4 regions of the Mesorhizobium sp. RCAM 06353 genome follow, and region 2 is predicted to be linked to each of the others. Evidence: predicted binding sites of a transcription regulator. Region 2 holds the regulator's gene; each other region holds the start of a gene.

Region 1 (5,455 bases), 1.7 Mb from region 2:
AGTTTCGCTGGGCATCGATGTGCAACGCCGCCAGCGTCGCCGCGCCGGTCAACAGGATCACAACAAATCCGGCCGCTCGCCTGAATGCGTTCATCAGCGCCCCACCATGGAGTGACGAGGATTACCGGAAAGCGGTTTAGGAAGCGCTAATGGGATATGTCCTTCTTTACCGGTCCCAAGCGTTGCGGGCGCGTCAAATCCGGCAAATCCAGAACCTTTCTTTCGCCGGCAGGCAGGCCAAACGGGCAAGGCGGTTCAGTTCGCTGGCGCTGCCTGCTGGTCGGCGTCGGTGAGCGTGCCGAGAAAGGCGACGATGTCATCGATCTCTGTATCGTTCAGCGCCGGCCTGTCGCCGGGCTTTTTGCCGCTGAAGGGCGGATCCTGATTCAAGTTCGGCCAGTAAGCCTTTGGCAGATCGTCGTATTTCCTGACCGTGCCGTCGGCATTTTTGGGGTACCAATGGCCGGGATCGGTGTCGCGGCTGGCGTAGAAGGCGACCGCGTCGCGCAGCGTGTGGAAGGCGCCATTGTGGAAAAAGCTCTTGCGCAGCGCGACGTTGCGCAGGGTCGGCGTCTTGAACAGGCCGCAATATTCGGTCCGTCCCTTGTAATCGGTACGCAGCGGGCCGCACAGGCCGAGATCGACATACGCCGGATCGGCATTGGCAGGGATGGCGGCATTGCGCGGCACGGCGATGGCGATCAGGCCGAAATCGGTGAATTGCGGCGGCTCGCCGTCATTGGCCGGTTCGCTGAGATGACAGCTGGCGCAATTGCCCTTGGTCTCGTCCTCGAACAGCGCGCGGCCGCGCATTTCCTGTGCCGTGAGCTCAGCCTTGCCGGCAAGGAAGGCATCGTAGCGGCTGGAATAGGGATAGAAGTCGGCGGCACTCTGCTCGAAGGTGCCGAGCGCCTCGGCGGCGGCGTCGAAGGCGTCGCCGGGGTGGTCGAACACGTCGGCGCCGAAGGCGGCCTTGAACGCGTCGGCATAGGCTGATTTGCGCAAGGCGGCGGCGACGGCGGCCTCATCCTTGTTGGCCATCTCGAAGGGCGAGAGCAGGGGTATTTTCGCCTGGTCCTTGCCATGGTCGGCGCGGCCGTCCCAGGTCAGGCCGCCGGTCGGGCCATTGTCGACGCTCTCGTCGCCCTCGTCTTCGGAATCGTAGAAATGTTCGGTGAAGGCAGGCGCCGCCTGGAGATAGCGCAACGACGGCACGGCGCGCACGCCCGGCTGGTCGAGGTTCGGGCCGCCCATTTCGACCGCCGAGGCCGAGACCGGGCCGAAGGCGTGGTGCGGATCATGGCAGGACGAGCAGGCCTGCTTGCCCGAGGCCGACAGCGCCGGGTCGAAGAACATTTTTTTGCCAAGCGCTGTCAGCGCCTCGGCGCGTGCGTAGGCCTGCGCGCGCGACATTGGGCCGGGGTGGACGCCATCCGGTGCTGCCGTGCTTGCGGGCGCGGCGAAGCCTACCACCGATGCCGCGGCGATCACCGCCGCCCGGCTTTTCCATCGTCCCGTTGCCATGCCTGAAGTCCGGTTTCGATCCCGCAACTAAGTATCCTGTGCAACGGATTCATGACCCAGCCCGGCGTTCACGAAACCGTGTTCGACGGGTCGGCAAATGTCACAAAGGTGACAAGGCATGGAAGTAGCTCCATTCCTGCATTTCCGTTGCCCATGCGTGTCGTCCTCTAGCCAGCCACGAGGCATCTTCCCCATGACCCAATCGACCATGACCAGATCTTTCCTCTCGCTTTGCCTCGCCTCCACTGCGCTGGCATCGTTCGCCGGCGTGGCCAACGCCGCTCCTCCCGGCTACGACAAGATCGACACCGTCGTCGTCATCTATGCCGAGAACCGCAGCTTCGATAATCTCTATGGCGGCTTCCCCGGCGCCAATGGGCTGGCCAATCTCTCGGCCGATCAGGTCCGTCAGCTTGACCGCGACGGCAAGCCGCTTGCCGAACTGCCGCCGGCCTGGGGCGGGCTGACCGGCAAGGGGGTGACGCCTGTTGTGACCGAGGCGCAGTCGGCGCATCTCGCCAATGCCAGCTTCGCCATCGACGATGCCAGCGGTTTCAACGAGAAGACCTCCGTCATCACACGCGACCTCTGGCATCGCTTCTACCAGGAGCAGATGCAGATCGACGGCGGGAAGAATGACAAATTCGCCGCCTGGGCCGATTCCGGCGGTCTGGTGATGGGCCATTATGATGGCTCCGGCCTGCCGATGTGGGCGGTGGCAAAGAAATACGTGCTGGCCGACAATTTCTTCCAGGGCGCCTTCGGCGGCTCCTTCCTCAACCACATCATGCTCGCCTGCGCCTGCGCGCCGGTCTATCCCAACGCCGACACCAGCCCGGTGAAGGGGCAGATCGCCGTCGTCGAGGCTGATGGCAAGACGCTGAAGGTGGCCGACAATTCGCCCGCCTCCGCACTTGGTGGCGCGCCGAAATTCGTCAATGACGGCGCCATCACGCCCGACTTCTATGCCGTCAACACCATGCAGCCGCCCTATCAGCCGAGCGCCAACAAGCCGGTTGAAGGCGGCGACAAGGCGCTTGCCGACCCGGCGCAGCCGACGACGCTGCCGCCGCAGCACGACATCACCATCGGCGACCTGCTGTCGCTCAAAGGCATCGACTGGGCCTGGTATGCCGGCGCCTGGCAGGCGACGCTCGACGGCAAGAACGCCACGCCGGTGCCGAACTTCCAGTTCCATCACCAGCCGTTCAACTATTTCGCTGCCTATGCGCCCGGCACCGCGGCGCGGACCGAGCATCTCAGGGATGGCGGCCTGGACGGCACCGAGTTCATCAAGGCGATCGACGACGGCAAGCTGCCGGCCGTCAGCTTCTACAAGCCGCAAGGCAACCTCAACGAACATGGCGGCTATACTGACGTGGCAAGCGGCGACCAGCATCTGGCCGACCTCGTCGCGCATCTGGAGAAGAGCCCGCAATGGAGCCACATGCTGGTCGTCGTCACCTATGACGAGAATGGCGGCTTCTGGGACCATGTCGCGCCGCCCAAGGCCGACCGCTGGGGCCCGGGCAACCGCATCCCGGCCTTCATCATCTCGCCCTATGCGAAGATGGGCACGGTCGACCACACGCAATACGACACGACGTCGATCCTGCGCTTCATCACCGCGCGCTACGATTTGCCGGTGCTGACCGGCATCGTCGCCCGCGACAAGGCGCTGCGCAACAACGACCAGCCGCCGATGGGCGACCTGAGTGCGGCGCTCGATCTCAGCCGCTAGGCTTGAGCCGTTAACCGCCTGATCGCCGGATCAGCGCGCGGCCGATCGGCTTCGGCGTCTCGCTGCGCAGCACCAGCGCCGTGGTGACCGCACCATGGCGCGCCACGGCGTCGACGATGGTTTCAAGGTGGGCGGGCGAGGGCACGACCACTTTCAGGATGAAGCAATCCTCGCCGGTCAGCCGGTGCACCTCGGTGATCTCAGGCATTTCGGTGAACTGCTTCAGGCAGGGGCGGATGTGCTCATGCGTGGTGCGCACGCGGATGATGGCCATCATGCCGAGGCCGAGGGCCGCCGGATCGATCACCGCGGTGTAGCCGGCGATGATGCCGCGCTCTTCCAGCCGCTTGACCCGCTCGGACGTCGCCGGCTGCGACAGGCCGACCCGCCGGCCAAGCTCCGACATGCCGATGCGGCCGTTCTCCTGCATGGCCTCGATGATGGCGATGTCGGTCGGATCGAGCGGCGCGCGCTCATCGTTGGTCTTCATGGGCACCTTGAATCCATCGGCAACAACGTGATTTTTCCGATGGTTTCCCATTCCTGTTGCCGGCGCAAGACACCACCATGCACCTCCAATCGATAGGAGCAAGGCGACATGACGCATTTCATCATCCTGCCGGGAAGCGGCGGTTCGGGTCCGGGCCATTGGCAATCGCGCTGGGAAAGCGCCAATCCGGCGATGCGGCGCTTCCAGCCGTCAAGCTGGGACCTGCCCGATTTCACCGACTGGCTGGCGGCCCTGGAGGGTGCGGTGATCGCGGCACCGGAGCCGCCGGTACTTATCGCGCACAGCCTGTCCTGCCTGCTGATCGCGCACTGGCAGAAGATCTCGCGACGGGCGGTGAAGGCGGCCTTGCTGGTAGGCGTGCCCGATCCGGCGTCAACGGTCTTTCCTGGATACGGCATGGCCTTTGCCAAAATTCCGCAGGGCCGGCTGCGCTTTGCCTCGCTGGTGGTGACCAGCACCGACGACCCCTATGGCTCGCAGGAGTATGCGCAGGCGCGGGCGAGGCAATGGGGCAGCCGTTTGGTCGTCATCGGTCCGTTCGGCCACATCAATGCCGACAGCGGCCTGGGCGACTGGCCGGAAGGTTTGGCGCTTCTCGAGGGGCTGGTGTCCGAGGCTTGATGGCGCTCAGCCGCCATTCACCAAGGCAAGGATGAGTTTTTGCAGATTGCCGCCCTGGCCAAGTTCGACGCGGTCGAAATCGCGGCTGGCCTGGCGCTGCGCCTGCGAGAGTGCGGACAGGCGCTTGGTCATCTCTACCCGGATCTTGCTGCATTTGGGGTCATCTGGGACCGTGAGGCCGACGGTCGCCGCCTCGATCTTGCGCACCATGTCGACAATGGTCGCGCCATGCACCCTTTCATGGGCGCTGACGCCGGCGAGGAAAACCTCCCAGTTCTTCTCGACGGCGGTCGGCAAGGGCGACGAGGGGCTGGGCAAGGTGTAGGTGATGATCAGCTTGGGCCTGGCCGACACCAGCACGCAGGCTCCGGCCCGCGCCTGATAGTCCCTGGTCCAGGTCAGCTTGAAATTGGTGTGGGCGATGGCGCGGCCAACGCCGACATTCGGCCCGTTCTCGCCGATCGACCGGTAGAGCTCCGGTCCGGACTGACCTGAAATGGCATAGGTCTCTACCTTCTCCACCGGCTTCCATTCGGCATGGGCGGTGAGCGGCAAGGCTATCAGGGCGGCCAGCAGAAGACACAGACGAACTCTCAGCACCACTCTCTCCAGACCGGGACAGAACAACCTTGCCGAACAGGCAATGCCAGCGGAAGGCTTTACCTATATGCTGTCGGCCGGTGCTGCAAATGTCTTGCAGGCAGTCAATTGGGGGGAAGTCATGAGAAAATATCTCGTCGTTGTCGGTGCCTTGGCCGCATTGCAGGCCGCGCAGCCGGCCTTTGCCGCGTCGTGCAGCGGCTGGAGCGCGAAGATGGAGGAGGACGAGGGAGGCAAGGTGCTGACCGCCTCGGTCTGTGGCGGACCGAAGGGCGATGCCTATCTGATGCTGACCTGTTTCGGCACGCCGGTGCTGAGCTACGATCTGGGCGCCAGCGGCCAGCAGACGGAGCCCGGCGTCAGCGGCTCGTTCGACTTCAAGGCCGACGGCAAGACGGTGACCAAGACGCTGCAACTCGAGGAAATGTACGGTTATTTCGTGGTCGATCTGGCCAAGG
Region 2 (5,455 bases):
GCGACACCCGCCAGGATGGCGGCTGTGAATCTCTTCATGATATTCCTCCCTGCGCCGCGTATGGCGCGACCAAACTGGCCCTAAGGCCGGCACAAAGGCTCTATTTTTTCGAGCCTCGAAAAAACACTGATGCAACACCGGAACGCTGTCAACAACGATTCTGATGGATTTTGATGTCCTCGCGAATTTTTTTCGAGCCTCGGAATAAATAAATGACAGGGCGGGCCGCTTCTGCCAGTATTTGACCGTGTCGCTGGCAGCGTTCGAGGGGCCGGAGGAACCGCGGCGACCGGGAGGATGTGGGAAAACATGTCGGTCGGAATCCGCCACGACGATCTGCGCCGGCGCAACCGCGCCATGGTGATTGCGGCCGTGCGCCGGGCCGGTCGGCCGTCGCGCACCGAGATTGCCGCGACCACCGGCCTCAGCCACTCGACCATATCGGCGATCTCTTCCGACCTGATCGGCGAAGGCATCCTGGCCGAAGGCAAGCCGAGCGAGGCCGGCGCGCTCAAACGCGGCCGGCCGCAGGTCGGCCTCGGCCTGAACCCCGAGGCCGCGGCTGTCATGACCGTGGTGCTGTCGCTGAATTTCCTCTCCGTCGCCGTCATCGACTATGCCGGCCAGGTCGTATCGGAAGAACAGCGCCGGCTGGACACGCTGACCATGTCGCGCGAAGCGCTGATCGGCGAATGCGTCGCCATCGTGCGGCGGCGCCTCGAGGATCCCGATATCGACGTGCGCAGCGTCGCCCGCATCGCGCTGGCGATCCAGGGCATCACCGACACCGCGGCCCGGGCGATGCTCTGGTCGCCGATCACGCCGCAGACCAACATCGCCTTCGCCGACATACTCGAGGCCGAGTTCGGCATCCCCGCCACCATGGAAAACGACTGCAACATGATGGCGGTGGCGCTGCGCTGGCGCGATCCCGAGCGCTACCGCGACGACTTCATCGCCATCCTTCTGTCGCACGGCATCGGCATGGGCCTGGTGCTGAAGGGCGAGCTGTTCACCGGCACCCATTCCTCGGGCGGCGAGTTCGGCCACATGATCCATCGGCCCGGCGGCGCGCTCTGCCGCTGCGGACGCCGCGGCTGCGTCGAGGCCTATGCCGGCAACTACGCCATCTGGCGTAACGCCAGGCAACTCAGTGAGGACACCGAGCCGGTCGCCGATGTCAGCGACGCGCAGATGCGGGCGCTCGCCGCCACGGCACGCGAACGAGACGGACCCGAGCGCGAAGCCTACCGCAAAGCCGGCGAGGCACTGGGCTACGGCCTCGGCAGCCTGTTCGCTCTGATCGATCCCGCACCCGTCGCCATGGTCGGCGTCAGCGCCGCCGCCTTCGACCTGATCGAGCCGGCATTGCGCGAGGCCATCGCCCAGACCGCCGGCGGCCAACACTCGAAATCGATTTCCTTCGACACCGAACCGAACGAACTTCCCCTCATCCGCGAAGGCTGCGCCATGCGCGCATTGACCTTCGTCGACCAGGAGATTTTCGCGCCAGGCGTGCAGGCGAAATCAGGCCTTGCCGCAAAGAAAAACGTAGCCTGAATCAGGTCGCGCTCAATCCTCGCGGATCGCGTAGCCCGCCCCACGAATGGTGCGGATAACGTCCGGCATGCGGCCATTGTTGACCGCCTTGCGCAGCCGGCCGACATGCACGTCCACCGTGCGCTCGTCGATATAGATCGTCTCGCCCCAGACATTGTCGAGCAGCTGGCTGCGCGAGAACACGCGGCCGGGATGGCGCATCATGAATTCAAGCAGGCGGAACTCGGTCGGGCCGAGCCGGATCTCGCTCTTCTTGCGATAGACCCGGTGCGATTCACGGTCGAGCACGATATCGCCGACCTTGAGCACGCTTGACAGAACTTCCGGCTTGGCGCGGCGCAGCAGCGCCTTGACGCGAGCCATGAATTCCGGCGTCGAGAACGGCTTGACCAGATAGTCGTCGGCGCCGGTCGAGAGCCCACGTACGCGGTCGCTTTCTTCGCCCCGCGCGGTCAGCATGATGATCGGCAGCCGCTCGGTCTCGGGCCGCATCCGCAGGCGCCGACAGAGTTCGATGCCGGACACCGCCGGCACCATCCAGTCGAGCACCAGAAGGTCGGGCACGTTCTCCTGCAGGCGGATTTCAGCCTCGTCGCCGCGCGGCACCACCTCCACCTGGTAGCCTTCGGATTCAAGATTGTAACGGAGCAGCACCCCCAGCGGCTCCTCATCCTCCACCACCATAATGCGTGGCGCGATCATTGATTGGTCACCTCTTGCGTCAGGCCGCGGGCGCCGACATCGCCGTCTCATCCTGCTTGGGACGATTGGCGGGCAACTGCGTGCCGGTCAGGACATAGTAGGCGTTTTCGGCGATGTTGGTCACGTGGTCGCCGATGCGTTCGAGATTCTTGGCGCAGAACAACAGATGCGTGCACGCCGTGATGTTGCGCGGATCTTCCATCATGTAAGTCAGCAGTTCGCGGAAGACGGAGGTGTATTTGACGTCGATGCGTTCGTCGTCGGCGCGCAGCTTCGCCAGTGCCGCGGCATCGCGCGCCGCATACTCTTCGATCACGCCCTGCACCTGGATCAGCACCAGCTGCGCCATGGCGTCGATGGAGTGCGACAGGTCGCGCGGCGTGGCGCTGAGACCGACGGTGCCGACGCGCTTGGCGATGTTCTTGGCAAGGTCGCCAATGCGCTCGAGGTCGCCGGCCATGCGGATCGAGCCGACGACATGGCGCAGATCATCGGCCATCGGCTGGCGCTTGGCGATCAGCGTGATGGCGCGGTCGTCGAGTTCGCGCTGGCGCGCGTCCATGATGGCATCGTCGGAGACCACACGCTGTGCCAGCGCGTTGTCGGAATTCAGCAGCGCCTTGGTGGCGCCGCCGACCATCGAGCCGGCGAGGTCGCCCATGTCGCTGATCAGCCTGCTGATCTGTCCGAGATCCTCATCGAAGGCTGCGACTGTGTGTTCGGCCATGATCCTGGTCCTCGTATGCGTGCGATCAGCCGAAGCGGCCGGTGATGTAGTCTTGCGTGCGCTTCTCGCGAGGCGACGTGAATATCTTCTCGGTTTTGTCGAACTCGACCAGTTCGCCCAGATACATGAAGGCGGTCTGCTTCGAGACGCGCGCCGCCTGCTGCATATTGTGGGTGACGATGACGATCGTGTAGTCGGCCTGCAGCTCGTCGATCAGCTCCTCGATCTTGGCGGTCGACAGCGGATCGAGCGCCGAGGCCGGCTCGTCGAGCAGGATGACTTCCGGCTTCACCGCCACCGTGCGGGCGATGCACAGCCGCTGCTGCTGGCCGCCTGACAGGCTGAGGCCGCTGGCATTGAGCTTGTCCTTGACCTCGTTCCACAGGGCTGCGCGCTTCAGCGCCTGCTCGACGCGGCCGTCCATCTCGGCCTTGCTGATCTTCTCATAGAGCCTGACGCCGAAGGCGATATTCTCATAGATCGACATCGGGAACGGCGTCGGCTTCTGGAACACCATGCCGATCTTGGTGCGCAGCAGGTTGAGATCCTGCGAACGGTCGAGAACGTTCTTGCCGTCGAGCAGCACCTGGCCCTCGGCGGTCTGCTTGGGATAGAGTTCATAGATGCGGTTGAAGACGCGCAGCAGCGTCGACTTTCCGCACCCCGACGGTCCGATGAAGGCGGTGACGCTGCGCTCGGGCAGCGACAGCGTGATATCCTTCAGCGCCTTCGACTGGCCATAATAGAAGTTGAGGTTCTTGACCTCGATCTTTACCTTGGCGGCTGCCTCGGCGGCGATCGTCATGTCTGGAGACAACATCTGGCTCATTTGTCCTCTCTGCGTCCGGTCAAGCTGCGCGCAAAGATGCTGAGCGCGAGAACCGTCAATGTGATGATGAGTGCACCAGTCCAGGCCAGTTGCTGCCATTCCTCGTAAGGGCTGAGAGCGAACTGGAAGATGGTCACAGGCAGGCTGGCCATTGGCGCGTTGAGATTGCTCGACCAGAACTGGTTGTTCAACGCCGTGAAAAGAAGGGGTGCCGTCTCGCCGGAGATGCGGGCGATGGCCAGCAATATGCCGGTGACAATGCCCGACAGCGCGGCGCGGTAGGCGACTGACTTGATGACCACCCAGCGCGGCGCGCCGATCGCGGTGCCGGCTTCGCGCAAGGCGTTGGGCACCAGGTTGAGCATGTCCTCGGTGGTGCGCACGACGACCGGGATGACCAGGATGGCAAGCGCGACGGCGCCGGCGATCGCCGAGAAATGCCCCATCGGCCGCACCATCAGCTCATAGACGAACAGGCCGATGATGATCGACGGCGCCGACAGAAGGATGTCGTTGATGAAGCGCACCACGGTGGTGAGTTTCGAGAAGCGGCCATATTCGGCCATGTATGTGCCGGCCAGAACACCGATCGGTGTGCCGACGATGATGCCGATGATGGTCATCACGATGCTGCCGTAGATGGCGTTGAGCAGACCGCCGGCATCTCCGGGCGGCGGCGTCATTTCCGTGAAGACCGCAAGATTGACACCGGAAAGGCCCTTGTAGAGCAGGGCGCCGAGGATGAGCGCCAGCCAGACAAGGCCGATTCCGGCGGCGACGACGCACAGCGTCATCATCACCCCATTCTTGCGCTTGCGGCTCTGGTGAAGCGACGTGGCTGTCGACATCGGTCAGGCTCCGGTGCGGGCGTCGATGCGCATCAGCATGTAGCGTGCGATGGCAAGGATCAGGAAAGTGATGACGAACAGGATCAGGCCGAGCGCCACCAGCGAAGAGGTGTAGAGATCGCCGACCGCTTCGGTGAATTCGTTGGCGATGGTGGCCGAGATCGTCGTTGCCGGCGCGAACAGCGAGGTCGAGATGCGGTGCGCGTTGCCGATGACGAAGGTCACCGCCATGGTTTCGCCGAGCGCGCGGCCGAGGCCGAGCATGACGCCGCCCATGATGCCGATGCGGGTGTAGGGAATGACGACGCGGCGGGTCACTTCCCAGGTGGTGCAACCAATGCCGTAGGCCGATTCCTTAAGCACCGGAGGCACCGTGTCGAAGACGTCCTTGGTGATCGAGGTGATGAAGGGCAGCACCATGATGGCAAGGATCATCGACGAGGTCAGCAGGCCGATACCATAGGGCGGGCCGGCAAACAGGCTGTTGAGGCCGGGAATGCCATGGAACACGCTGATGATGAAGGGCTGCACGGTCGTCTGCAGGAACGGTGCCAGGACGAACAGGCCCCAGATGCCGTAGATGATCGAAGGGATGCCGGCCAGCAGTTCCACCGCCATGCCGATCGGGCGCCGCAGCGGGCGCGGGCAAAGCTCGGTGAGGAAGATGGCGATGCCGATGCCGAGCGGCACGGCTATCAGGATGGCGATGGCCGAGGTGATGATGGTGCCGTAGATCGGCGCCAGAGCACCGAATTTCTCCGTCACCGGGTTCCAGCTTTCGCTGGTCAG
Region 3 (5,455 bases), 1.0 Mb from region 2:
ACGACGATCTTGCCGAACTCAGCGATGACGTGTCGCTGGAAGAATGCCTTCGCCAGTCGCGGTCGGCCGGCTTCACCGGCATGGAGATGGGCCGGCGTTTTCCCAACGATCCCGCTGTCATGCTGCCGATCCTCAAGGCGGCCGATGTGACGCTGTGCGGCGGCTGGTTTTCGGGCACGCTGGTCGATGAGGAGATGGGCAAGAACAAGGATCGAATCCAGCCGATGGTCGACCTGTTCAAGGCGGTCAACGCGCCTTGCATCGTCTATGGCGAGGTCGGCCGTTCGATCCAGGGCGACCGTTCGAAGCCGCTCGCCACCAAGCCGAAACTTTCTGGCGACGAGATGAAGGCCTATGCAAGGCGTCTGACCGAGTTCGGCGAATGGTGCGCCGAACAAGGCATGCCTTTGTCCTACCACCATCACATGGCGGCTGTGGTCGAGACCGAGCCGGAACTCGATGCCTTCATGCGCCATTCCGGCGAAGGCATTCCGCTGCTGCTCGATGCCGGTCATCTGGCCTTCGCCGGCGGCGATGTGCTGCGCGCCATCGACAACCACCACAAGCGCATCAGCCATGTGCATGTGAAGGATGTGCGCATGGGCGTGATCGACAAGCTCGACCGCACGAAGCAGTCCTTCCTCGACGCCGTGGCGCTCGGCGCCTTCACCGTGCCGGGCGACGGTTCGCTGGATTTCGGCGCCATCGTGCAACGCTTCGCCGACCATGGCTATGAGGGCTGGTTCGTGGTCGAGGCCGAGCAGGACCCGAAGAAGAACCCGCCACTCAAGATGGCGCAGGTCGGCCACAAGGAATTGATGCGTGTGATGACCGCCGCCGGCTACACGGTCGAGACGCAAGGCTTCCCGAATGCCTGATGCGATGGGTTCACGGCGAGCCAGGTTGCTGTAGATTGGCCCGATGAAAGATTACGAGCACCCCTTCTTCCGCCCGCTATGGCGGCGTGTCGCCGTCGTCGCGGTCTGCGTCATCTGGTCGATCATCGAATTCGCCACCGGCACGCCGTTCTGGGGCGTCATCGCGCTCGGCTTTGCCGGTTATGCCGTCTGGCAGTTTTTCTATCTCTACAAGCCGGCCGATGAGAGCAAGGCAACGGCCGAGGCCGAACCGAAGGAGTAACCCGATGTCGAAGCTGCTGGTGAAGGCCGACAAGGGCCATGGCCGCGTTGCCCATGTGACGCCGAAAAGCGCCGGCTGGACCTATGTCGGTTTCGACCTGCATCGGCTGAAGCCCGGCGAAAGCGCCTCGGGAGAGACGGAGGAGCGCGAGATCTGCCTGGTGTTCGTCACCGGCAAGGGCACCGCGAAAGCCGGCGGCAAGGATCTCGGCCTGCTCGGCGAGCGCATGTCGCCCTTCGAAGGCAAGCCGTGGTCGGTCTATGTGCCTGAGGGATCGGACTGGTCGGTGACAGCCGATACGGAGCTCGAACTCGCGGTCTGCTCGGCGCCGGGCCTCGGCGGCGAGCTGCCGGTTCGGGTAATCGGGCCGGACGATCTTGGCCAGGAGGTGCGCGGCAAGGGCACCAATACCCGCTACGTCACCAACATCCTGCCGGAGGGCAAGCCAGCCGATTCACTGCTGGTGGTCGAGGTCATCACGCCCGGCGGCCACACGTCGAGCTATCCGCCGCACAAGCACGACCAGGATAATCTGCCGGCGGAATCCTATCTCGAAGAGACCTATTACCATCGCCTCAACCCGCCGCAGGGCTTTGCCTTCCAGCGGGTCTACACCGACGCCGACAAGGATGGTCATCGCGCGCTCGACGAGGCAATGGCGATCGAGGATGGCGATGTGGTGCTGGTGCCCAAGGGTTATCATCCCTGCGCCGCCTGCCATGGCTACGACCTCTATTATCTCAACGTCATGGCCGGGCCGAAGCGGACGTGGAAATTCCACAATGCGCCCGAGCACGAATGGTTGATGAAGGCCTGACCGGTTCGAGATTCCGGCTGAACTTATTGGTCCAGCTGGGAAAAATCGTCGGCTAAGGACTTCCCGGGTCGATTTGCCTTCGAAAACCCGTCAAAGCTTCGTCAATCCGTCATGGAAATCACCTATGGCAGCGGGACCGACGAGGACTTCCCATGCGTTATGCCATCTACTTCACCCCCCGGCAGGACGAACCGCTGGCGCGGATCGCCGCCAACTGGCTGGGCCGCGACCCGTTCGGCGCGGCGACAAGGCCGGTTGAGGCCGTGGCCGATTTGTCGGCGGCGGAAGTTGCTTTCCACACCGCATCGGCGCGCCGTTATGGTTTCCACGCGACGCTGAAGGCCCCCTTCCGCCTGGCTGCCAATGAGACCGAGACCTCGCTACGCGCGGGGCTCGACCATTTTGCCGAAGCAACGCCTGTTGCGACCATCCCGCGTCTCGTTGTCAGCCAGATCGACAGCTTCTTCGCACTGGTGCCGGAAGGTCCACTGCCACCACTCAACCGCTTCGCCGACGACGTCGTACGCGATTTCGACCGCTTTCGCGCGCCGCTGACCGAGGCCGAGATCGAGCGGCGCAGCCCGGATTCGCTGAAGCCGGCCGAGTTCCGCAATCTCTGCCAATGGGGCTACCCCTATGTCTTCGAGACTTTTCGTTTCCACATGACGCTGTCCGGCCGGGCAGGGCCACAGGAAAGCCCTCGTCTGCGCGCAGCAATCGACAGCCTGTTCGCCGACGTGCTGCGGCAGCCGGTGCTGGTGGATGCGCTGACGCTGTTTGTCGAAACCGAACCCGGTGCGCCGTTCATGGTGCTTTCTCAGCACGCGCTGGGACGGCGCCCCGCCAGAAAAATCGCCTGAACCTGCTTTGCCCCGGATAATCAAGGACTGCCCGAAATGACCGCCGAGACCGTTCTTTCCAACGCCCGCATCGTGCTTGCCGACGAGATCGTCGAGGGTTCGCTGGTGCTGCGTGACGGCTTTATCGCCGGCATCGATGCAGGCTCTGGCCGGACTGGCGAGGATATGGGCGGCGACTATGTCATTCCCGGGCTGGTCGAACTGCACACCGACCATCTCGAGGGCCATTATGCGCCACGGCCGAAAGTGCGCTGGAACCCGATCGCCGCGGTGCTTGCCCATGACGCGCAGGTGGCGACGGCCGGCATCACCACCGTGCTCGATGCCTTGCGCGTCGGCATGGACGAAGACGCCGATCTGACCTCCGCCGACATCCGCAAGCTGGCCGACGCGATCGAGGACAGCGTCGCGCAGGACCGGTTGCGGGCCGATCATTTCATTCATCTGCGCTGCGAGGTTTCGGCGCCGGACTGCCTGCAGGCCTTCGCCAATTTCGATCAGGACGACCGGGTCAAGCTCGCATCGCTGATGGACCATGCGCCGGGCCAGCGCCAGTTCGTCAATCTCGAAACCTATGCCTACTACTATCAGCGCAAGCTGAAGCTGACCGACCGCGACTTCAAATTGTTCTGCGAGAAGCGGATGGCGGAATCGGCGCGCAATTCAGCGCCGAACCGGAGGGTGATCGCCGCCGCCTGCCATGAGCGAGGCATCGTGCTGGCCAGCCATGACGATGCCACGTCGGGCCATGTCGACGAGGCGATCGAGCAAGGCGTGCGGGTCGCCGAGTTCCCGACCACCGAGGAAGCCGCGCGTGCCTCGAAGGCTGCGGGCTTGGGCGTGCTGATGGGCGCCCCCAACGTCATGCGCGGCGCCTCGCATTCGGGCAATGTCTCGGCACGTACGCTGGCCAGCGACGGCCTGCTCGACATCTTGTCGTCTGACTACATTCCCTTCAGCCTGATCCAGTCCGCCTTCTTCCTCGGTGATATGGTCGAAGGCATATCGCTGCCGCAGGCAGTCGCCATGGTGTCGAAGAACCCGGCCGAAGCGGTTGGCCTCAACGACCGCGGCATCATCGAGCAGGGCCGCAGGGCCGATTTGGTGCGCGTGCGCGTCGACGACCATGTTCCGGTGGTGCGCACCGTCTGGCGGCAGGGGCGCCGGGTCGCATGATGGTGTCGGCTTTGATCGAGCGTGAATTATCCGCTGAAACGTTTCCGATCCGCCATGGCGTCTTTGTCGCCGTCGTCGGCCCAAGCGGTGCGGGCAAGGACACGGTGATCGGCTACGCCCGCGCGCTCTTCGCCGACGAAAGCCGGCTGGAGTTCGTCCGCCGCGTCATCACCCGGCCGAGCGATGCGGCAAGCGAGGATCACGACACGCTGGCCGACGCCGCTTTTGTCGAGGCCGAGGCCGACGGCGCCTTCGCCGTGTCCTGGGAGGCGCATGGCCTTCGCTATGGCTTGCCTGCCGATGTCGACTGGTCGGTCGCCAACGGCCATGTTGCCATTGCCAATGTGTCGCGCGCGATCATTCCGGTGCTGCGCGAGCGCTATGCGAATCTGGCCATTGTCGAGATCACCGCCTCGCCTGATGTGTTGGCCGAGCGGCTGGCGATGCGCGGCCGCGAGTCGCGCGGCGAAGTGCTGGCACGCCTGGCGCGCAGCGCCAATGTGACACTGACCGGCGCTGGCGTGACCTCGATCGACAATAGCGGTCCGCGCGAGGTGGCCGGCGAGCGCTTCGCCGAAATCCTGCGCAAGGCGATGGCCTTCTCCGACATGTCGGGCCTGATCTGATTTCTTAGGTCCCGAGCCGCGTCGCGTGCGGCTCGATCGGCCCAAGGCGCCGCCCCGTTGGCGCTCCACTTGCTTTCCCGACGCCTCCGGAGCGCTATGTGGTGCTGGCCACACATGTGATTCTGGACCACGCTTGCCGGGAAGCCGCCCAGAAGGTCCGGGGCGAACGACAGGACAGGAAGCCTTGATGCAGACGCTGACGCCCATCCTCTCGACGGTCACGGCTGCATTTCTCGCCTCTTTCGTCGAGGTCGTCGAAGCCTTCACCATCGTGCTTGCGGTCGGCGTGACGCGCAGTTGGCGCCCGGCACTGACGGGTGCCGCCTTGGCGTTGGCGGTGCTGGCGGCCCTGGTGCTGGCGTTCGGACCGCTGCTGGCGCTGGTGCCCATCACCACGCTGCAGTTCGTCGTCGGGGTGCTGCTGATCCTGTTCGGCATGCGCTGGCTGCGAAAGGCCATCCTGCGCAGCGTCGGCGTTATTGCGCTGCATGACGAGGAGGCGGCCTTCTCCAAAGAGACCGCCGCCCTGCACCAGCAGGCCAATGACCGCCGCGCCGACTATCTCGCAGGACTGGCGTCGTTCAAGGCAGTGCTGCTCGAGGGTGTCGAGGTGGTGTTCATCGTCATTGCCGTCGGCGCTGCCCACGGGCAAACGCTTTACGCCGGCCTGGGCGCGCTGGCGGCCTTCATCCTGGTGATGCTCATCGGCCTGGCGGTTCATCGGCCACTGGCGCGCGTGCCGGAGAATGCGCTCAAATTCGTGGTTGGGCTGATGCTGACCAGCTTCGGCATCTTCTGGACCGGCGAGGGCATCGGTGCCGACTGGCCGGGCGCCG
Region 4 (5,455 bases), 2.7 Mb from region 2:
CGTACCGCCTGCTGCAGGATCAGCGACACGCCCCAGGTCGCCAGCAGTGTCTCCAGCGGCCGGCCGTAGAGGAAGCGGATGACGCCGCGCTCGATGATCAGGCCAACCAGAGCTGAGACAAGGAAGGCAAGCGGCAGCGCGATCACCAGTGACCAGTCGAACAGGCCGGGAAAGGACGTGCGGATCACCTGCTGGACAACGAAGGTGGTGTAGGCGCCGAGCATGACCATCTCGCCATGCGCCATGTTGATGACGCCCATGACGCCGAAGGTGATGGCGAGCCCGATCGCGGCGAGCAGCAGCACCGAGCCCAGCGAAATGCCGTACCAGATGTTCTGGCCGGCATCCCAGAAAGCCAGCGTCGAATTGATGTTGGCGATCGCGGCCGTCGCCGCTTCTTTGACTTCTCCCGAGGCATTGGCCTCGACGGAGGTGAGAAGCGAAACCGCGTCACGGTCGCCTCGCGCGCCAATCAGCGCAATGGCCGCCAGCTTGTCCGCATCGGGCTTGTCTGAAACCAGTATGGATGCGGCACGCGCCTGCTCCAGCAAAGCCTTGACGCTCGCCACGCTTTCACTGGCGATCGCCGCGTCGAGCGGCTCGATGTTGGCAGCATCGGGTGTCTTGAACATGGTGTCGGCTGCGGCGATGCGCACAGCCGGATCCTTGGAACCAAGCGTCAACGTGCCCAATGCATCACGGATGGCGCGGCGCAACGTGTTGTTGACGCTGATCTTGGTGATGTCGTCCGCGGAGGCCTCTCCTGCTGCCTCGCCGCTCAGCGGATCGAAAAGCTTGACGTTTTCGTCGCCTTCCTCGCCGACAAACACCATCGAGTCGGCCGTGCGAAAGTAAAGATTGCCGTCCGCCAATGCAGCAAGCGGGCGTTCGACAGCCGGGTCGCCCGTGGCTGTCAACTCTTGAACGACGGCTCCCGTCTCGGAAAAGTCGGTTACTGTCGCGAACTTGGCGATGATGGCACGCAGATCGGCTCCCGCAGCGCCCGAAGACGACAGCGTCGTCAACAGGAACAAAAGCGCCAGGCCCATCGCGTGGAAAATCTTCATCGGCTCTTGGTGACCCTTGAAGGTTGAGTGGGCGTCCGGACAGTGGAGGAAACCGTCCGGACGCGCGCGGTCGTGGGCATGGACCCGGAGGTCCAGCCCGGGAGGATCAGTTCGTGCCTTTGCCGCCGCACTTGCCGGTTTTGACGTTGAAGTTGCCGCAGTTGAGCGGCGCGCGCCAATCGGAAATCAGGTCCTTGGAGTCGGGCAGGTAGTCGGACCATTCGTCGCCCATGACCAGACCCGGTGTCTTCGAAACCGTTTCGAACTGGCCATTGGCCTGGATTTCGCCGATCAAAACCGGCTTGGTGATGTGATGGTTCGGCATCATCGTCGAATAGCCGCCGGTCAGGTTCGGCACCGAAACGCCGATCATGGCATCGATGACCTTGTCCGGATCGGTGGTGCCGGCCTTCTGGACCGCCTTCACCCACATGTTGAAGCCGATATAGTGGGCTTCCATCGGGTCGTTGGTGGTGCGCTTGTTGTTCTTGATGAACTTGTGCCAGTCGGCGATGAACTTCTTGTTCTCAGGCGTGCTGACGCTCTCGAAATAGTTCCAGGCGGCGAGATGGCCGACCAGCGGCTTGGTGTCGAGACCGGCAAGTTCTTCCTCGCCGACCGAGAATGCCATGACCGGGATGTCCTCGGCCTTGATGCCCTGGTTGCCGAGTTCCTTGTAGAACGGCACGTTGGCGTCGCCGTTGACGGTCGAGACAACGGCGGTCTTCTTGCCGGCCGAACCGAACTTCTTGATCGCCGAAACTTCGGTCTGCCAATCAGAAAAGCCGAACGGCGTGTAGTTGGTCATGATGTCTTCGGCCGCGACGCCCTTGGACTTCAGATAGGCTTCGAGGATCTTGTTGGTGGTGCGCGGATAGACGTAGTCGGTGCCTTCAAGCACCCAGCGCTTCACCGAGCCACCATCCGCGCTCATCAGATAATCAACGGCCGGAATGGCCTGCTGGTTCGGAGCCGCACCGGTATAGAACACGTTGCGCTCGCTTTCCTCGCCCTCATACTGGACGGGATAGAACAGGATGTTGTCGAGTTCGGAGAACACCGGCAGTACCGACTTACGCGACACCGAGGTCCAGCAGCCGAACACAGCCGCGACCTTGTCCTTCGAAATCAGCTCGCGTGCCTTTTCGGCGAACAGCGGCCAGTTGGAAGCCGGATCGACGACGACGGCTTCGAGCTTCTTGCCGAGCAGGCCGCCCTTGGCGTTCTGCTGCTCGATAAGCATCAGCATGGCGTCCTTCAGCGTCGTCTCCGAAATCGCCATGGTCCCCGACAGCGAATGCAGAATGCCAACCTTGATCGTGTCCTCAGCCGCCTTGGCGGGTGCCGACATCAACAGGCCGGCGGCGACCACGCTTGCCGAAAACATTTTTGTTATTGTAGAGAAACTACCCCTCATACCGAAGACTCCCAAGCTGGTTGATTGCACCGCAACACTTCAATGCAACCCCCATGCCAACTGCTGGGACGACGTTAGGAAAAGAAGAATATCCTAATGTTATCAGATGGTTGTAATATTAGTTTGGGCAAATGCAGGAAAGCCGGTTAACAATTGGTTGAGGCAAATTTGCGCAGCGTACAGGGCATCTGCCTAATTTTCGCCCAATTTCATCAAATGCCTAGATTTTGACCTGAATGCCCGGGTCGAGGACGACAAATGTTGCGACGCGGCGCAAAAATAGGGCAAGCTTGCTCCTCAACCGAGCAACGTCATGGCATCCCTGATTTCACGCATTTTTATCGGCATAGTGTTTCTGGCGACAGCGACCGGGGCAGCAAGGGCCGACTTCAGTGACGGCAAGATGCCCGATGGCACCTATCACTGCGAAGTCTACCTGCTCGGCATGTTCATCAACCTCGGCGACATCACCATCAAGGGAAATGTCTACACAGGCCCCGTCACCTTCGGCACCGTCCAACAGGGCTATAATTACCAGATGGACGCAAACGGCGTGATCTCCTGGCTGGGGCCGCTTGGCGGCTACACCGCCGGCGGCAATGCGCTGTCGATGACCCAGGCAACGCTGGATGGCCAGAGCCCGCCCTCCTTCGACATCATCATGAAGCAGCCCGACGGCGCCTTCACCGCCTCGACCTGCACCAAGGGAAGCAATCAGTAAGCCTTTCCTCGGCGACGGCGCCGGCCCCCGTACCGCCCGCAAGCCGTGTCCGCCTTCTCATGTCATCTGGATGTTGCCGAAGCTGGATAGGGCAGCGGTGCGCCGTCACCCATCCACATCGAGAGGCAGACACATGGCCGACTTCCCGTCTTCATCCTCCCCTGTCATTCGCGACATCATCGCCGAGCGCGTGTCGCGCCGGACCCTCCTGAAAGGCAGCCTTGCTTCCGGCGCCCTGATCGCCGGCGGCAGTTTTGTCGGCTCGCTGTTTGCCGGCGAGACACATGCGGCTGCAGCGCCTTCCACGCTCGGCTTTCCCGAACTGAAGCGCGTCTATGACAAGACTCACGCCGCCGCGGAAGGGTATGAAACAACTGTTGTCGCGCGCTGGGGCGATCCGCTTGTCGCCGGCCTGCCGGCCTTCGACGGCAACACGGTTCCAGCCGCCGAACAGGAAAAGCGCTTCGGCTACAACTGCGATTACATCGCCTTCCTGCCGCTGCCCAAGGGTTCGGTGAACTCGGACCACGGCCTGCTTTGCGTCAACAACGAATACATCTCGCCCAATGTGATGTTTCCCGGCATGACCGAGGACGACGCCGGCAAGACGATGAGCAAGGAACAGGTCGATCTCGGCCTGGCGGCGATGGGTCATTCGATCGTCGAAATCATGTTCAAGGACGGCAAGTGGCAAACGGTCGAGGACAGCCCGCTGAACCGCCGCATCACCGCCAACACCGAAATGACGGTTTCCGGACCGGTGGCCGGCCATGCGCTGCTCAAGACATCCACTGACGCGACCGGCGCAAATGTGCTCGGCACCAGCTACAATTGCAGCGGCGGTTTTACCCCATGGGGCACCGTGCTGACCTGCGAGGAAGGCGTTTCCGACCTGTTCGGCGGCGACCCGAAAAAGGCGCCGACCGTGGACATTCTCGACCGCTACGGCTTCGACGGCTCCGACATCTATGGCCGTGGCCGTTTCCATGACCGCTTCAACATCGACAAGGAGCCGAACGAGCCGAACCGCTTCGACTGGGTCGTCGAGATCGACCCTTATGATCCGCAATCCAAGCCGGTGAAGCGCACCGCCCTTGGCCGCATGTCGCATGAGGCCTCGACAGTCGTCCTCAACAAGGACGGCCGCATCGTCGTCTACATGGGCGACGACGACTATTTCGAATACATGTACCGCTACGTCTCGAACAAGGCCTACGACAAGGCGAATCCGGCTTCCAGTAATGGTCTCCTGGACGATGGCGTGCTCTCGGTCGCCCGTTACGACGCCGATGGCTCGATGACATGGCTGCCGCTGGTTCACGGCCAGGGCAAGCTCACCGCCGAGAACGGCTTTGCCGACCAGGCCGAAGTGCTGTTGAAGACGCGCCTTGCTGCGGATGCGCTTGGCGCGACCCCGATGGACCGGCCGGAGGACATCGAGACCAATCCGGTCACCGGCCGCGTCTACGCCGTCATGACCAAGAACAAGAAGCGCGACGAATCCAAGGTCAATCCCGCCAACACGCGGCCGGAAAACCTCTGGGGCCACATCGTCGAGCTGATCCCGCCCGGCGGCCGCGGCACCGACGCCGATCACACATCAGACAAATATGCCTGGGACCTGTTCGTGCTCTGCGGCAATCCCAAGGACGCGAAAGTCGGCGCCACCTTCCATCCCGATACGTCGGACAATGGCTGGTTCGTCTGCCCCGACAACATCACCTTCGACCCGGCCGGGCGGCTGTGGGTGGCGACCGACGGCGCCAATGATTTCGACCTGCCGGACGGCGTCTATGGCATCGACACGGAAGGCGCGGCGCGCGGCCTGCCAAAGTTGCTGTTTACCTGCCCGCATGGCGCGGAAGCGACCGGCCCTTGCTTCACCCCGGATGGCACGACGCTGTTCCTTTCGGTCCAGCACCCGTCCGAGGATGCCGAAACGCTCGATAAGGCCCAGTCGCTGTGGCCGGATTTCAAGGACGGCCAGCCGCCGCGGCCATCGGTCGTCGCCATCCGCCGCAAGGACGGCCAGCCGGTCGGGGCGTAACGTCCAACAGACAAAAAAGGCGCGGAACCATGTCAGGTTCCGCGCCAGCAGGCAGTCGGGGAGGTCAGATGGTTTTCGCCGACATCTGGGCCGCGATGTAGTCGGCCTGGCGGATTGCCAGCGACACGATGGTCAGGGTCGGGTTTTCGGCGGCACCTGTCGTGAACTGGCTGCCATCGGACACGAACAGGTTCTTGATGTCG

What was found. The regulator PhoB, encoded in region 2, activates phosphate uptake and scavenging genes when phosphate is short. The targets are predictions, from matches to a motif close to TGTCATNNANCTGTCAT.
Region 1: the regulator PhoB is predicted to act here: its motif matches at 1,622-1,638, upstream of AC56QX_RS17550 (acid phosphatase).
Region 3: the regulator PhoB is predicted to act here: its motif matches at 2,054-2,070, upstream of AC56QX_RS04085 (DUF1045 domain-containing protein).
Region 4: the regulator PhoB is predicted to act here: its motif matches at 3,266-3,282, upstream of AC56QX_RS22280 (PhoX family protein).

What each region holds. Positions count from the first base shown of each region.
Region 1 is NZ_CM185031.1:3,639,713-3,645,167, forward strand. Features, by position in the region: gene AC56QX_RS17540 (putative bifunctional diguanylate cyclase/phosphodiesterase) at 1-94, opposite strand, end outside; gene AC56QX_RS17545 (cytochrome-c peroxidase) at 256-1,524, opposite strand; gene AC56QX_RS17550 (acid phosphatase) at 1,733-3,265, shown strand; gene AC56QX_RS17555 (Lrp/AsnC family transcriptional regulator) at 3,276-3,755, opposite strand; gene AC56QX_RS17560 (RBBP9/YdeN family alpha/beta hydrolase) at 3,864-4,397, shown strand; gene AC56QX_RS17565 (DUF922 domain-containing Zn-dependent protease) at 4,404-4,997, opposite strand; gene AC56QX_RS17570 (hypothetical protein) at 5,119-5,455, shown strand, end outside.
Region 2 is NZ_CM185031.1:1,948,276-1,953,730, reverse strand. Features, by position in the region: gene xylF (D-xylose ABC transporter substrate-binding protein) at 1-38, opposite strand, end outside; gene AC56QX_RS09195 (ROK family protein) at 310-1,560, shown strand; gene phoB (phosphate regulon transcriptional regulator PhoB) at 1,573-2,262, opposite strand; gene phoU (phosphate signaling complex protein PhoU) at 2,282-2,989, opposite strand; gene pstB (phosphate ABC transporter ATP-binding protein PstB) at 3,015-3,818, opposite strand; gene pstA (phosphate ABC transporter permease PstA) at 3,815-4,666, opposite strand; gene pstC (phosphate ABC transporter permease subunit PstC) at 4,670-5,455, opposite strand, start outside.
Region 3 is NZ_CM185031.1:906,919-912,373, forward strand. Features, by position in the region: gene iolE (myo-inosose-2 dehydratase) at 1-878, shown strand, start outside; gene AC56QX_RS04075 (DUF3329 domain-containing protein) at 922-1,140, shown strand; gene iolB (5-deoxy-glucuronate isomerase) at 1,145-1,957, shown strand; gene AC56QX_RS04085 (DUF1045 domain-containing protein) at 2,110-2,817, shown strand; gene AC56QX_RS04090 (alpha-D-ribose 1-methylphosphonate 5-triphosphate diphosphatase) at 2,854-3,993, shown strand; gene phnN (phosphonate metabolism protein/1,5-bisphosphokinase (PRPP-forming) PhnN) at 3,990-4,619, shown strand; gene AC56QX_RS04100 (COG4280 domain-containing protein) at 4,807-5,455, shown strand, end outside.
Region 4 is NZ_CM185031.1:4,638,114-4,643,568, reverse strand. Features, by position in the region: gene urtB (urea ABC transporter permease subunit UrtB) at 1-1,067, opposite strand, end outside; gene urtA (urea ABC transporter substrate-binding protein) at 1,174-2,454, opposite strand; gene AC56QX_RS22285 (hypothetical protein) at 2,798-3,205, shown strand; gene AC56QX_RS22280 (PhoX family protein) at 3,339-5,252, shown strand; gene AC56QX_RS22275 (GMC family oxidoreductase) at 5,317-5,455, opposite strand, start outside.